Regions from separate parts of the Dyella telluris genome, predicted to be linked through region 3. Evidence: predicted binding sites of a transcription regulator. Region 3 holds the regulator's gene; each other region holds the start of a gene.
The links. Region 3 encodes sigma-54, which starts transcription at its own class of promoters, with help from an activator protein. Its sites were predicted from a motif close to TGGCACGNGCNTTGC; they were not measured.
Positions count from the first base shown of each region.

Region 1 (5,230 bases), 2.1 Mb from region 3:
TCCGATCCGCAGGTGGATCACGCCATTGCCATGTGGCCGCGGCTGCGCGACTTCCTGCAGCAGGAAGTGGACGCGCCAACCACACTGGTCGACGCCATCAGCTCCCTTGAAACGCTGACCGCCGGCGGTACGCCGTGAAATCCCGCGCGAACCGCCTGCAACCTGCCGTTGACCTGGCCCACGACCGCCAGGAGGCGGCCATGCAGCGCCTGGCCGAGCAGCAGCAGAAGCTCGCCAAGGCCGAGCAGCAGCTGGACGAATTGCAGAAATACCGCGCCGAGTATGCGGAAACGCAGGGCGGCGTCAGCGTGGCTGCGATGCTCAACCGACGCCAATTCGTCGAACGCATCAACCAGGTCATTGCCCAGCAGATCAATGAAGTAGCCCGCCAGCGCCGGTACCTCGACGGCGTGCGCGACCAGTGGCGCGAAGCCCACGCACGCGAGCAGGCGCTCGGCAGCGTGATCGACCGCTACCGCGAGCAGGAACGCAAAAGCGAGGATCGTCGCGAACAGGCCGAGATCGACGAGCGCATGCAGCACCGTCGACCGAGGAGAGGGCTGTCGTGACCTTGTCCAAGAAAGCATTCCCGGAGAACAACCCATGACCCCGTCCGTTGCCCTGGCGGCAAATCTGGCGCCCGCGCCGAGTGCCACCAACAGTTCCTCAAGCAGCGATACGAGCAGCGCATCGTCCGGCGCCAACGACCACAGGTTCAGCGCACCGCTGCAGCAGGCGCGCCAGCAGTTTGCACGGCAGCGCGACGATGCCCGGCCGGCGCCGGCGAAATCGTCCGCGCCCTCGTCATCGGGCAGCACGACGTCGTCCGCTTCTTCCTCGCAGGCCAAGGCCAGTGGAAAGTCGGATCACAAGGACGATGACACGGCGGAAACGGCCGCGCCCGGCGCTGCCGCCGCGATGCTCGCGCTGCTGGGACAGAGCGTGCCTGCCTCCGCCGCTGCATCCACGGTTTCCGACGCAGATGGCGACGATGCCACGGCTGCCGTGACTGGCGCCGCCACCTCGACCTTGCCGGCGTCGGCAACCATTTCGCTGCTGGGCGCCATACAGGGTGCCAGTACGGCGCAGGGCAAGGCCGGCGACGGCGACGAATTCAGCAAGGCCATGGACGGGATCAAGGACAAGAGCTTGTCCCTGGCCGGCCAGGACGCGGATGACGCCGGCGATGCCGTCGACACCACCGCGACGGATGGCGCGCAGGCGGCCAAGGGCGATGCCTTGAGCAACGCCTTGCAGGCATTGACCGCGTCCTCGTCGTCCGACCAGAAAGACAGCAGCGACCCGCTCGAAGCCCTGAAGAACCTCTCTGCAGCGGCCATGTCGCAGCAGTCACTGGCCCAACCGAACGGGGTCACCGCGACCGCTACGCCGCATGTGCTGACCATGCAATCCAGTGTCGGCACGCCGGCCTTTGGCCAGGAACTGAGCCAGCAGGTCACCTGGCTCGGGGGCCAGGACGTGAAGGAAGCCCGCATCCGCCTCCATCCCGAAGATCTCGGCGAGCTCGACGTGAAGGTGAGCGTGAAGCAGGACCACGTCGACGTGGCCTTCATCGCCCAACACCCGCAGGCCGTTCATGCCGTGCAGCAGACGCTGACCCAGCTCGACTCCATGCTCGCCCATCACGGCCTGTCGTTGGGAGAGGCGATGGTGGGGCAGGGGAATACGGGGCAGGGTTCGTCGTCGCAGACGGCGAATGCGTCGGGCTCGTCGTCGGGTAGTGGGAGTTCGTTGGCTGACGAGGTGGGTGATGTGGTTTCGGCGGTGTCGCCGATTGGGAAGGTGGCGGTGGGGTTGGTGGATATGTTTGCCTGACCGGTCCGCGCTTCTTCTCCCTCTCCCGTTTGGGGTGAGGGTTGAGGTGAGTGGTCAACCTTGCCTCGCCACTTCAAAAGAGCCGTCACCCCTGCGGAGGCAGGGGTCCAGTGACTTTGCTCCTGGCCTTCGGGTTCCAACGCTGCCGCGACCTGGCCGCTTACGCAGCGGGCGTTCCGACCTCCTGCCGGAGGCCGGGTCACTTTTCTTTGCTTGCCCAAAGAAAAGTAACCAAAAGAAAAGGCACCCCCATCGCGGCGCCGGCCGGTGGAGCCGGCCGGTCCGTGAGGGTCGGCCGGGCTTTTCGACAGGACCTCCCTGTCCTGTCGAAAAGGGATCGGCCTCCCTGCCGATCCCCCTGCGGGCCTGTCGTCCGCCCCTCACCGCCGCTCAAGGGGTCGGGTAGGTCAAAAGCAGACGGCTCGTGCAGCTGCGCTGCACATCGCGTCGCATGGTGCGACGGCGTATGGCGTACCGGTTTAGCTTGTCTGTAGGAGCGCACCCTGTGCGCGACCACCTGACGGAGCGGTATCGACAGGACGCTGCGGTCGCGCACAAGGTGCGCTCCTACAGGTGGGGCTCGCAGCGTGTGGAGTCCGTTTCTCTCTCGCCTCAGTGCTCACCCCAGTCCTCTCCCGAATGGGAGAGGACGAGCGACAGGGGATGTTCAATGTGAACCACCAAGTGGCAAGGAAGAAGGTGCCGCTTCGCGGCACGACGCTCCGCGTTAAGTCCTCAGCGCATCGGCGCGTTGCGAAGCGCTTGGAAGTACCCGCTGTGTAGAGGCGGAGGTTGCCAAGCAGCAACGTTCCTCAGCCGTTCGGGCTTATCCCAGCGGAATGCTGCCAGCTCTTGAGGCCATTTTCTTTGGGTTACTTTTCTTTTGGGCCAGCAAAAGAAAAGTGACTCGGCCTCCGGCAGGAGGTCGAAACGCCTCCGCTGCGTAAGCGGCCCGATCGCGGAAACGCGCGAGACCGGAGGCCGAGAGCAAAGGCCGAGAGCAAAGGCCGAGAGCAAAGGCCGAGAGCAAAGGCCCTGGATCCCAGCTTTCGCTGGGATGACGGTCAAAAGAATGAAGCGGTGGGGCGAAAGCCGACCACCGAGGCCCTGGATCCCGGCCTGCGCCGGGATGACGAGATCGAATCGGTGAGGCAGGGTCACCCCTCACCCCAACCCTATCCTCGCCCCCAAAGCCGCATCCATCCATGGCTGCTCCCCGCATGCTCCCAAGGGAACAGGGAAAAGGCACGCTCCCGCGACAACCTTCCGTCAACCGCCATCCCCCCGTCACGCCCAATCTCCGACAGGCGTCAAGAAAGCGCCGCCGCCCCGTCGCATCCCCCGCAAACCCAGTGGCAGCAACGCATCCCGTCGATGGCACGCGGTTTGCTACCAAAGGGCATGCGCCACCCATGACGGGTGGCAGACATATGGCAACTGATAGGGATCGACATTCGCATGGCTCAGAACGAGCAAACGGAAAACGCGGCCGCGGGGCCCAAGAAGGGCTCCAGCAAGGTCGTGATGATCATGGGCGTGGCGATGGTCGCCATGGCCGGCGCGTCCGGCTACCTGGTGATGAACGCACGCAAGGCGCATGGCGCCGAGGCGGATGAGCCGAAGGTGGTGATGTCCAAGCAGGAGCAGTACCTGACGCTGGATCCGCCGTTCGTCGTCAACTTCAAGGACGACCAGTCCATGCGCTTCCTGCAGGTCGGCGTGAGCCTGATGTCGCACGACGCCGCCGCGCTGGCCGCCGCGAAGGAAGCCGACCCGGTGATCCGCAATGCGCTGGTCATGCTGTTCAGCAGCCAGGACTACACCATCCTCAGCGACGCCGCCGGCAAGCAGAAGCTGCAGGCGCAGGCGCTGGCAGATGTGCGCAAGATCCTCGAGAAGCGCCTGGGTCGTCCGGGCGTGGAAGCGCTGTACTTCACCAGCTTCGTGATGCAGTGACGGAACCGCGGCGATGAGCGACCTGCTTTCACAGGAAGAAATCGATGCCCTGATCAATGGCGTGGAAGTGGGCGCCGTGGAGACGGGCAACGACGAACCGTTGCCGTCCGATGCGGTGATCTCGTACGACTTCACCCAGCAGGACCGCATCGTTCGTGGCCGCCTGCCCACGCTGGAGATGGTCAACGATCGCTTCGCCCGCTTCTTCCGCTCCGCGCTGTTCGGCGTGTTGCGCAAGACCTGCGAGGTGTCCGTGCTTGGCGTGAAGATGATCAAGTTCGCCGAGTACGTGCATGGCCTGGCCGTGCCGAGCAACCTAAACCTGGTGCGCGTCAAGCCGCTGCGCGGCACGTCGCTGGTGGTGATGGAACCGCGCCTGGTGTTCACCGTGATCGACAACTTCTTCGGTGGCGATGGCCGTTTTCATGCACGCATCGAGGGCAGGGATTTCTCGCCGACCGAGAACCGCGTGATTCAGATCATCCTCGGCGAGCTGTTCACGTCGATGGTGGAAGCCTGGGCGCCGGTGATGCCGCTGAACTTCGAATACCTCAATTCGGAAATCAACCCGCAGTTCGCCAACATCGTCAGCCCCACCGAAACGGTGGTGGTATCGAAGTTCCATGTCGAGCTCGATGGCGGCGGCGGTGAGATCCACCTGACCCTGCCGTACTCGATGATCGAGCCGATCCGCACCCTGCTTGATGCGGGCGTGCAGAGCGACCGCGTGGATCGCGACCATCGCTGGGCCGAAACGCTGCAGGACGAAGTGCTGGACGCGGAAGTGGAGCTGAGTTCGATGCTGCTCGAAACGCGCATCAGCATCGGCGATTTCCTGCAGCTTCGCCCCGGCGACGTACTGCCCATTCAATTGCCGGAATTCAGCACGGTCTTCGCCGAAGACGTGCCGGTATTCCGTGGCCGCTACGGCCAGAACAACGGCCGCACGGCCGTCCGCTTCCATGCCCCGACAGGCCGCCGCGAGATGCGCCTGGCGACTGAACCTGCCCTGGAGATTGACCCCGCATGACCACGACCAATGACGCTGCCAGCGCTACCCAGCGCGTCGAATTCGACCAGCTCACCGCCCCCGTGGGCGAGGGTGCCGATGTCAACCTCGACATGATCCTCGACGTGCCGGTCACGCTTGCCATGGAAGTGGGCCGCACGCGCATCAGCATCCGCAACCTGCTGCAGCTCAACCAGGGTTCGGTGGTGGAACTCGACCGCTCTGCTGGCGAGCCGCTGGACGTGTTCGTCAACGGCACGCTGGTGGCGCATGGCGAAGTGGTGGTGATCAATGAACGCTTCGGCATCCGCCTGACCGACGTGATCAGCCCCGCCGAACGCGTGCGCAAGCTGCGGTGAGTTCGATGATCCTGGCCCTTGCCCTGCCGGTCGCCGCCACACCCGACATCAACGTCGGTGGCGAACTGGT
Region 1 covers NZ_CP060412.1:1,153,137-1,158,366, reverse strand. The annotation lists gene fliI (flagellar protein export ATPase FliI) at 1-138, shown strand, start outside; gene fliJ (flagellar export protein FliJ) at 135-569, shown strand; gene H8F01_RS05410 (flagellar hook-length control protein FliK) at 604-1,836, shown strand; gene H8F01_RS05405 (flagellar basal body-associated FliL family protein) at 3,295-3,792, shown strand; gene fliM (flagellar motor switch protein FliM) at 3,806-4,822, shown strand; gene fliN (flagellar motor switch protein FliN) at 4,819-5,160, shown strand; gene fliO (flagellar biosynthetic protein FliO) at 5,166-5,230, shown strand, end outside.
Region 1: H8F01_RS05405 (flagellar basal body-associated FliL family protein) is a predicted target of sigma-54. The motif match lies at 3,212-3,226, and genes of this name have one in related genera.

Region 2 (5,230 bases), 2.1 Mb from region 3:
TCCTGAATGCCGGAACACGATCACAGGCGAAATGTGATCGATATCACGCTACGGAATCCCGAGAAGAAAGTTCTTTGACGCAGATCTCGATCAGGTGTCGCACAGGGTCACCTTCCCGAGCATTGCCGCCCTCTGCATTTTTTCAGTGGATTCAGCCATCTGTGGCATACCTCTGAGGACATTCGCGGCGGTATTCAGCCAAGGTGACGCTCACCGGCAGGCACCCCTTTAAAGGGCATGTCGGAAATCCGTGACTGGCTGGCCCCCTTCTTGCTCATTACCTCGCGCGGACGGCGACGGATTGTCGTCACGCACGAAGGTGCAATCCAGGGGGTCACCAATGAAGCACGCACGAGAGCATCACATGGGCAAGTTCGACGTACTGGTGATCGAATCCGATCATCGCAGGGCGGAGTCGGTTGTTTCGGCGCTGGAGTTCCTTGGGTTCAAGCCGCTGCGCGGCGAAGACTGCAAGGTGGTGGACGAAACGACGCACGCATGGCGTGCCGTCTATGTGGGCAATGTGCGGGATGAAGCCGAAGCCGAACGCCAGTTCGCCCAGCTCGGCTCCGCCGCAAATGATGCAAGGGTGTTGCTGGCTTCCGATTCGGAATGGCTGGCGCGCCTTGGCGCCGATCGCACGAGCAACGCCGGTCACGTCGGCATCATCGAATTTCCGCTGCGCTATGAGCAGCTCGCCGAGATGCTGCGCGGTCCGCAGGCACAGGGGCCGCGTCGGCCGGAGCTGCGCCTGGTGGGCAGTTCGGGTCCGATGGCCCGCGTGAGCGCGTTGATTCGCCAGGTGGCGCCGTTCGATTCCAGCGTGCTGGTGCTGGGCGAATCGGGCACCGGCAAGGAGATGGTGGCGCGCAGCATCCACGAAACCTCATCGCGCCGCGACAAGCCGTTCGTGGCGATCAACTGCGGCGCCATTCCGGCCGAGTTGCTGGAAAGCGAGCTGTTCGGCCACGAGAAGGGCGCCTTCACCGGCGCCATCAGCACCCGCAAGGGCCGCTTCGAGCTGGCCGAGGGCGGCACGCTGTTCCTGGATGAGATCGGTGACATGAGCCTGCCGATGCAGGTGAAGTTGCTGCGCGTGCTGCAGGAGCGCGTGTTCGAGCGCGTGGGCAGCAATCGCACGCAGCGTTGCGACGTTCGCATCATCGCTGCGACGCACCGCAATCTGGAAGATGCCATCGCCAATGGCCAGTTCCGCGAAGACCTCTATTACCGCCTCAGCGTGTTCCCGCTGGAAATGCCGGCGCTGCGCGAGCACCTGGACGACCTGTCCGAGCTGGTGGACGAGTTCAACCATCGCCTGTCGCGCCGCGGCCTGGGCAGCGTGCGTTTCAGCGCCGGTGCGATGAATGCGCTGCACACCTATGCGTGGCCGGGCAACGTGCGTGAGCTCTACAACCTGGTCGAGCGTCTTTCCATCCTCTATCCGCACAGCGAAGTGCGTGTGAATGACCTGCCGGAAAAGTATCGCGGTCAGCAGATGGTGGAAGAAGTGCGCGGCGCGGCGCTGTTGTCGCTGATGACCGGGCAGGCGCCGGTGTTGCCGGAGTCGCTGTCCGTGGTGTCCAGCGAGTCGCTGATGATGCTGCCGGAAGGCGGCCTGGACCTGAAGGACCATCTGGCCGACATCGAGGTGGGTCTGATCCGTCAAGCGCTTGACGTTACCGGTGGTGTCGTCGCGCATGCCGCCAAGCTCCTTCGCATGCAGCGCACCACGCTGGTGGAAAAGCTGCGCAAGTACGGCCTGCAGCCCAGCCTTCAGGCGTAAGTGCAGGAGTGAGTTGAAAGAAGTGAGAAGTGAGAGAAGGCCAAGTGCTCTCGCTTTCTCTCACTTCTCACTCCTCTTCACTCACTCCTCGCTCACTGGCACGCGTCGTGCAGTAACACCCTCAGGCACTCTTTACGCGTTGGAATTCCGTCATGGGTCAGATCGACGTCAACAACCTGCTGTCGCAGATGCGCCAGCTCTCCCTGCAGACGAAACCGGTGGAACAGTCGTTCACCGCGGCAGCGTCGGGGCAAACCGATTTCTCCACGTTGCTGAAGAAATCGATCTCGTCGGTGGCCGATGCGCAGATGGATGCCGGCCAGCAGGCAGCCAGTTTCGAGCGTGGCGACGAGGGCGCCGACCTCTCACGCACCATGGTCGCCATCAACAAGGCCGACCTGTCGTTGAACACGTTGACCCAGGTGAGGAACAAGCTGGTCGACGCGTACAACAACATCATGAACATGCCGGTCTGACCGGTTAACTGACGACTTCGCGTCCCCCAAGGAAGAGCAGTTTCCATGGCCGATAACGCCCTCGCGACCACCGATGAAAAGCCCGGTTCTCGCCTGGATCTCAAACAGCTTGCGAGCACGCCGGCATCGCGGCAGCTGCTGCTGTTGATTGGTGTGGCCGCCGCCGTGGCGCTTGGCGTGGCCGTGGTGCTGTGGTCCCGTGGCCCCAATTACGGCCTGCTGTACGCAGGCCTGGAACAGAAAGACGCCGCCGCCGTTACGCAGGCGCTGCAGGCGTCCAACACGCCGTACACGCTGGGTGCGGATGGCAACTCCATCATGGTGCCGGCCTCCGACCTGGCGGCCATCCGCCTGAAGTTGGCCTCGCAGGGACTGCCGCAGGGCAGTGCGGCCACGGCCGTGGCACCGGGCGGAGACTCGCCGTTCGGCATGAGCGATCTGGCCGAGCGCACGCGTTACCAGCAAATGCTGGAAACGGACCTGGGCAGCACCATTGCCGGCCTGCAGTCGGTGCGCGCCGCGCGCGTGCATCTGGCGCTGCCCAAGCCGTCGGCATTCATCCGAGACAACAAGGAAGCCAGCGCGTCCGTGCTGGTGACGCTGTATCCCGGCCGCCAGCTCGACGCCAGCCAAGTGGCGGCGATCGTGCACCTGGTCGCTTCCAGCGTGCCCAACCTCGATCCCAAGCAGGTGTCGGTGGTCGATCAGCAGGGCCAGTTGCTCACTACCACCGATGCGGCCAGCGCCACCGCCGTGGGCGATTCGCGCCTGCGTCTGGCTACGCGCATCGAGAACACCTACGCGCAGCGCATCGAGGAACTGCTGACGCCGCTGGTCGGTGCGGGCAAGGTGCGCGCACAGGTCTACGCGGATCTCGACTTCAGCGAAACCGAAAAGGCAACGGAGACGTTCGATCACGAACACCCCGCGCTGCGCAGTGAGCAGACCAACAGCGAGCAGCACACCGGCGAGGCCAGCGATGGCCAGGTGCCTGGCGCGCTGAGCAACCAGCCGCCGACCGCCGTGTCGCAGCCCACCGCGGCCAAGCCCAATGCGGGCAAGGGCAAGACCACGGCCACGGCGCAGAGCAGCGGGCCGAGCGATACCACCAGCAGCGCCACGCGCAATTATGAGCTTGACCGCACCATCAGCCACGTCAGCGATCCGGCGGGCCGCCTCGCGCGCCTTACCGTCGCGGTGGTGGTGGACAACAAGACCGTGGTTGGCGACAAGGGTGCGCCCAAGAGCGTGCCGTTCACGCCGCAGGAACTGGAACACCTCACCACGTTGACGCGCAATGCAGTCGGTTACAGCGACAAGCGCGGCGACAGCGTGAGCGTGATCAACCAGCCGTTCCACCAGGACCCCAGCGCCAACGTCGACGCACCCGCACAGCCGTTCTGGGAGCGCCCAGGCATGCTCGACCTGATCAAGCAGGGCGCTGGCATCCTGGTGGCGTTGCTGGTGGCCTTTGGCCTGCTGCGTCCGTTGTTGCGCGGTCTGTCGCGCAGCCCGGTGCCCGGTACCGAGCTGGCTCTGGCCGGCGCAGGCGGTGGCCCGGGCATGCCGACGATTTCGGTACGCGTGGACGACGACGAAGCACTGGACGAGCCCGTGCGCCTGGGCGGCATACCGCCGCAGCTCGCTTACGAGCAGCGCATCGGCACTGCGCGCCGCATGGTGGGCGAGAACCCCAAGCAGGTGGCGCAGGTGGTGAAGAGTTGGGTGGGCGAGGATGGCGGCTGATCGCGACATCGCGCGCTTGAGCGCGATCCATCAGACCACCATGGCCAGGCAGGTTAGCGGGTGAATCGAATCATGAAAGCAGAACTGCAAATCAACGGCGCCCAGCGCGCGGCCATCCTGCTGCTCACCTTGGGCGAGCAGGACGCAGCCGAAGTGCTCAAGCACCTCAGCGCGCGCGACGTGCAGGCGGTGGGCTCGGCCATGGCCAGCCTTTCCAACGTCACGCGCGAGCAGGTGGAGATGGTGCTCGATCGCCTTGACGAGGACATGGGTCGCCATACCTCGCTGGGAGTGGGTACCGAGGAATACATCCGCAAGATCCTGGTCAATGCGCTGGGCGAGAACAAGGCCGGTGGCCTGATCGACCGCATCCTGCTCGGCCGCACCAGCAAGGGGCTGGAGTCGCTGAAATGGATGGAGAGTCGCGCCATTGCCGAGATGATCGGGCAGGAGCATCCGCAGATCATCGCGCTGGTGCTGGCGCATCTGGAGCCGGACCAGGCGGCCGAAGTCATCGGCTACCTGCCGCCGCGCACGCGCAGCGACGCGGTGATGCGCATCGCCACGCTCGATGGCGTGCAGCCTCATGCGCTGAACGAGCTCGACGAAATCATGGAGCGCCAGTTCTCTGGCGGTAACACCAAGAAACTGAAGTCCGCCAGCGTGGGCGGCCTGAAGGCCGCGGCCAACATCCTCAATGCGATGGAAACCAGCCGCGAGACCGAGCTGATGTCGGCCATCCGCAGTCACGACTCGGGCCTGAGTGGCCGCATCGAAGAGCTGATGTTCGTGTTCGAGGACCTTGGCGACCTGGACGACCGCAGCATGCAGACACTGCTGCGCGAAGTGCCCACCGCGCGCCTGGTCACGGCGCTGAAGGGTGCCGAGCCCGGCGTGCGCGAAAAGATCTTCGCCAACATGTCCAAGCGCGCCGCCGACATGCTGCGCGACGACCTGGAAGTGTCCGGCCCCGTGCGCCTCAGCGAAGTCGATGCCGCGCAGAAGGAAGTGCTCGGCATTGCACGCAAGCTGGCCGATTCGGGCGCGATCAACCTTTCCGGCACGGGTGACGAACTCGTCTCATGAGTGCCTTGATGAATCGCGACCACTTCCAGGCCTTCGAGCGCTGGCTGCCACCCGAGGTGGGCGAGCCGGTGGTGGCGCCGGAGCCTGCACCCGTGGAACCGGTGCAGCAGCAGCCGACCGTGCGCGAACTCGAGGC
Region 2 covers NZ_CP060412.1:1,160,101-1,165,330, reverse strand. The annotation lists gene H8F01_RS05450 (PilZ domain-containing protein) at 1-6, shown strand, start outside; gene H8F01_RS05445 (sigma-54 dependent transcriptional regulator) at 365-1,786, shown strand; gene fliE (flagellar hook-basal body complex protein FliE) at 1,939-2,262, shown strand; gene fliF (flagellar basal-body MS-ring/collar protein FliF) at 2,308-4,008, shown strand; gene fliG (flagellar motor switch protein FliG) at 4,099-5,094, shown strand; gene H8F01_RS05425 (flagellar assembly protein FliH) at 5,091-5,230, shown strand, end outside.
Region 2: fliE (flagellar hook-basal body complex protein FliE) is a predicted target of sigma-54. The motif match lies at 1,883-1,897, and genes of this name have one in related genera.

Region 3 (5,230 bases):
TGGCCGTGAGCGTGCGCATCACGTCCGGGTCCTCGTGCGGGGGAACCTCGACCGCATCCACCCGCAGGGGCAGCTTGGGCAGCACATGGTGGGCGGCAGAAATCAGCGCCTGGCCGACCGCTTCGTGCGTCATCAACAGCACACCGACACTCATGACGGCGAGCCGGTCCGCTTGGTCTGGATGGACAGCATGGCTATCACTCGAGTTCGCGATGGAAGGTAAGCACGCCGCTTCGCAGCGCGCGGGAATGGGCAGCCAGTTTCTCCACCAGGTACACCGAGCGGTGGCGACCGCCGGTGCAGCCGATGGCAATGGTCACGTAGCTGCGATCGTCCGCTTCGAAGCGAGGCAGCCAGGTGTCCAGCCAGCGAGCGGTGTCGGCAAAGTATTCGGCAACCAGCGGCTGCGCATCCAGGTAGTCGCGCACGCCCGCGTCCTTGCCGGAGAGCGGGCGCAGCGTCGGATCCCAGTGCGGGTTCGGCAGGCAGCGAGCGTCGAATACGAAATCCGCATCCAGCGGCAGGCCGCGGCGGAATGCGAACGACTGGAACATCAGCGTCAGCCCGTCGGTGGCCTCGGCGTAGCCGGTGGCGATCACGCGGCGCAGCTGGTGCACGTTCAGATCGCTGGAATCGATCACCTTGTCGGCAATGGCCGATAGCGGGCGCAGCAGGCGGCGTTCTTCGGCAATGGCATCGGCAAGCGACAGGCCGCGCCAGGACAACGGGTGGCGCCGGCGCGTTTCCGAATACCGCTTGATCAGCACGTCGTCGCGGCAGTCCAGGAAAATCAGGTGCGTGTGCACGCCCACGGCGGCCAGCTCCGACAGCATGGCGGGCATGCGCTGCAGGTCTTCACCGGGATTGCGCACATCCACACCCACCGCCACGTTGCGGCGCTTGCCTTCCACATTGCGGCTCACTGCCGCCACCAGCTGCGGCAGCAGGGCGGTGGGCAGGTTGTCCACGCAGTAGAAGTCCAGGTCTTCCAATGCGCGCAGGGCAACGGTCTTGCCGCCACCGGACAAGCCGGTAAGCACGATCAGGTGGATCGCGTCAGGGCGTCGGATGGCGTTGGCGACGGTCGTTTCGCTCATGGGTCACCACGGAGGCAGCCGGCGCATCTGGTGCGCCTGGCGGTCGATGAAGGTCTGGGCCGGGTCGATGCCCTTGCTCTTGAGCACGTGGTTGCGCACGGCCGCCTCGACCAGCACGGCCAGGTTACGGCCGGGTGCCACAGGAATGGTGATCATCGGCACCGGTACCTCGAAGATCTCGCGGTGGCCGATGTCGCCGGTAAGGCGCGTGAGCCCATCGGTGTCTTCGCCTTCGCGCAACGGCTTCAGATGGATGACCAGGCGAAGGTACTTGGAGGGTTTGACCGCCGTGTGGCCGAACATCTCGCGCACGTTCAGCACGCCAAGACCGCGTACTTCCAGCAGGTCCTGCAGCAGCTCGGGGCAGGTGCCGTCGATCACGTCGGGGGCGATCAGCGTGAATTCGGTAGCGTCATCGGCCACCAGTCGGTGCCCGCGGCTGATCAGTTCCAGCGCAAGTTCGCTCTTGCCGGAGCCGGACTCGCCGGTGATCAGCACGCCAATGGAGAACACTTCGAGGAACACGCCATGCAGCGTCACCTTGGGCGCCAGCATGCGCGCCAGGTGGTACTGCATCCAGGTCAGCAGCTCGTGGCCGCGCTTGGAGCTGATCCACAGCGGCGTGTTGGTTTCTTCCGCCACCTCGCGCAGGTCGGTGGGGATGGGCTGATCCTTGGTCACGATCATCGCTACCGGCTGATAGGCGGCGATCTTGTTGATCGCTTCCCAGCGTTGGCGCGATTCCAGGCTGTCGAGGTAGTTGAGCTCCTCGGTGCCGATGATCTGGATCTTGTTCGGGTAGATGACGTTGAGATAGCCGATCAGCGACGGGCGGCGCGTGGTGGTCGCGGCCTGTTCGAGCACACGCGATTCACCGCGCATGCCGGAAACCCAGCGCAGCGCCATGCGCTCGTGAACGCTGTCATAGAGTTGTCGGGCGGTCAGCCTGTCCAAGCCATGTCCTTTGCGCCGCGGATTCAGGGCGGCCACATGCGCATTGTGCCAGTTCACACCGGCGGATGCCTTGGACAGGGGGATCGGGAGGGAACGGCCCGCCCGGGAAACGGGCGGGCCGGGGCGGGGGTCAGCCGTACAGGCGCTCGTCGCGCACGGCGCGCTGGTGCTTGTCGCAGACCTTCTCGCGGTGCTTGCGCAGCTGGGTGACCAGCTTGTCGAACAGGACATCGATGGAGACGTACATGTCGTTCTCAAGCGCTTCGGCGTGCAGGGTGCTGCCCGTGACCGATAGTGTTCCTTCGGCGCGCTGCTGCAGTTTGTTCACGGAAAGAACGATGCTCAGACTGAGGAGTCGTTCGTCGAGGCGGGTGAGGCGGTCAAGTCGACTGTTCACGTGATCCCGCAGGGCCGGGGTGACTTCAATCTGTTGACCGCTGAGCTGAACTTGCATGTTGCGCCTCCTCTGGTACTTGCCGCAGACGCGGCTGGGGTCGATGTACCGGTCGCTTATGTCGTGGCCGACACACCTTCAAAAACCCGGGAATGTCTCGATCCTCTGTTCCGGCCTCCTCACCAAGTCGGGATAGTCACTATGCGCTTTCGGTGTTCTCTTCGCGTTATGAAGACCTTCACGCGTCAGACATGACAGCTACCCGTGGGATCGTCTTACCCATGATTATGGGGACGCCTTTTTTGCCGCCAAGTTCCCCGGGGCGCTTTGCCACAGTGGCCGGATGACGTGTTCAGCCGGCGCGCTGACGTTCGCTGGAGCTGGGAATGCGCATGGCCTCGCGGTATTTGGCCACGGTGCGACGGGCAACCTGAATGCCCTTGCGGTGCAGTTCCTCCGCGATGGCCTGGTCGGACAGCGGCTTGCGCGGATCCTCGGCATCGACCAGCTTGCGCAGCATGGCCTGGATGGCGGTGGCCGACGCGCTGCCACCGTCTTCGGTGGATACGCCGCTGGAAAAGAAGTGCTTGAGTTCGAACGTGCCCCGCGGCGTGTGGATGTACTTGCGGGTAGTTACACGTGAAATGGTTGATTCGTGCATGCCCACTTCCTCGGCCACTTCGCGCAGCACCAGCGGGTGCATGGCTTCGGGGCCGTAGTCGAGGAAGGCGCTTTGCCGGCGCACGATGGCCTCGGCCACCTTGAGCAGGGTTTCCGCGCGCGATTCCAGGCTCTTGATGAGCCAGCGCGCTTCCTGCAGCTGACCACGCATCCAGCTGGCATCGGTGCCGCGTGCCTGGGCAATGAGGCCGCAGTAATGCTGGTTGAGTCCGAGCCGTGGCTGGCAGTCCGGGTTCAGGCTGACGCGCCAGCGGCCGAGGTCCTTGCGCGCGTAGACGTCGGGGGCCACGTATTCCACGGGCGTGACGTCCAGCGCGGCGCCGGGGCGCGGATCGAGGCTGCGGATCAGCACGGCGGCCGCGGCGGTGTCGTCTTCGTTCGCGCGCAGCTTGCGGGCCAGGCGCGCGATGTCGTTGCGTGCCAGCAGTTCCAGTTCGGTGTCCACGATGCGCAGGGCGAGATCGCGGTGCGGCGTATCCGGATCGAACTGTTGCAGCTGCACGCTCAGGCAGTCGCGCAGGTCCACGCTGGCCACACCGGTAGGATCGAAACGTTGCAGCGTGTGCCGCACGTATTCCACTTCCGCCGTGGTCGCCTTCAGGTCGGCCGGCAGGGCCGCGATGAGCGACTCCATGCTCTCGGTAAGGTAGCCGTCCGGATTGAGCGCATCGATGAGCACCGCCGCGATGGTGCGGTCGCGTACGCTCATGTGCGTCAGGTTGAGCTGCCAGAGCAGGTGTTCCTGCAGGGTTTCCGCCGCGGCGTTCTGCGGTTCGAAGCCGTCTTCGTCCGGGTTGCTGCTGCGCGAGGCGGCGCCGCTGCCGTTGGAGAAGTCCACCGGGTCGTCGCTGCCGCCGTCGGAGTCGGCCTCGCCCCATTCGGGGGCCTCGGCATCGTCCACGGTGTCGCTGCTGCTGGAGCTGGACGAGCTCGCGGGAATGGATTCCAGCGGTTCGCGCTCGTCACTGTCGAGGTTGTCCGGGTTGTCCTCGGAGAACTCGAGCAAGGGGTTGCTTTCGGCTATCTGGCGAAGTTCCGCCTCCAGCTCAAGCTGTGACAGCTGCAAGAGGCGAATGGCCTGTTGCAGCTGTGGGGTCAGCGTGAGCTGCTGATTGAGGCGAAACTGCAGTCCGGGTTTCATGCCAGGCGGTCGGGATGAACGTGAAGATCATCCTAACTCGTGACCCCGGGGTCGGCCATAGGTCTGAGAGCCAGTGAGCTGGTTCAGCAGCCGAATCGCGTACTACCTCAGGTTTATTCCTGAGGTAAGCCCCCGGGGTGCCAGGGGTTACAGGCGGAATTCGCGGCCAAGGTAAACCTCGCGGACCTTTTCGTCGGCAAGGATGTGTGCCGGCGTGCCGCGTGAGAGCACTTCACCATCGTTGAGGATGTACGCGCGGTCGCAGATGCCCAGCGTTTCGCGCACGTTGTGGTCGGTGATGAGCACGCCGATACCGCGCTCTTTCAGGTGCCGCACGATGCGCTGGATTTCGCCCACCGAAATGGGGTCCACGCCCGCGAACGGCTCGTCCAGCAGCATGTAGCGCGGATGCGCGGCCAGCGCTCGCGCAATCTCCACGCGACGACGCTCGCCGCCGGAAAGGCTGATGCCCTTCTGGTCGGCGATGTGCGCGATCTTCAGCTCGTCCAGCAGGCTTTCCAGCTCGTTGGCACGGCGTTTTTCGTCCCAGCCTTCGCGCAGCTCCAGCACCGCCATGATGTTGTCGGCGACGGTAAGGCGACGGAACACCGAAGCCTCCTGCGGCAGGTAGCCGATGCCGAGCTTGGCGCGCTGGTGCATGGGCAGGCCGGTGATGTCCTGCTTGTCCAGCTTGATCACGCCGGCGTCGGCTTCGATCAGGCCCACCACCATGTAAAAGCAGGTGGTTTTGCCGGCGCCGTTGGGGCCGAGCAGGCCGACCACTTCGCCTTCGCGGATGGAGAAGGCGAAGTCGCGCACGACCTGGCGTGCCTTGAAGCTTTTTTGCAGACCTTCAGCGGAAAGCATCGATCAATGACCCTCGGCCGGCTTGGGCGCAGGTTGCTGCCCGGCGGGTGGCGTGGCGGGCTTGGGCGGCGTGCCAGCGGGGGCCGGAGCGCCGGG
Region 3 covers NZ_CP060412.1:3,251,642-3,256,871, forward strand. The annotation lists gene H8F01_RS14220 (PTS sugar transporter subunit IIA) at 1-154, opposite strand, end outside; gene rapZ (RNase adapter RapZ) at 198-1,097, opposite strand; gene hprK (HPr(Ser) kinase/phosphatase) at 1,101-2,051, opposite strand; gene hpf (ribosome hibernation-promoting factor, HPF/YfiA family) at 2,182-2,505, opposite strand; gene H8F01_RS14240 (RNA polymerase factor sigma-54) at 2,798-4,267, opposite strand; gene lptB (LPS export ABC transporter ATP-binding protein) at 4,415-5,134, opposite strand; gene lptA (lipopolysaccharide transport periplasmic protein LptA) at 5,138-5,230, opposite strand, start outside.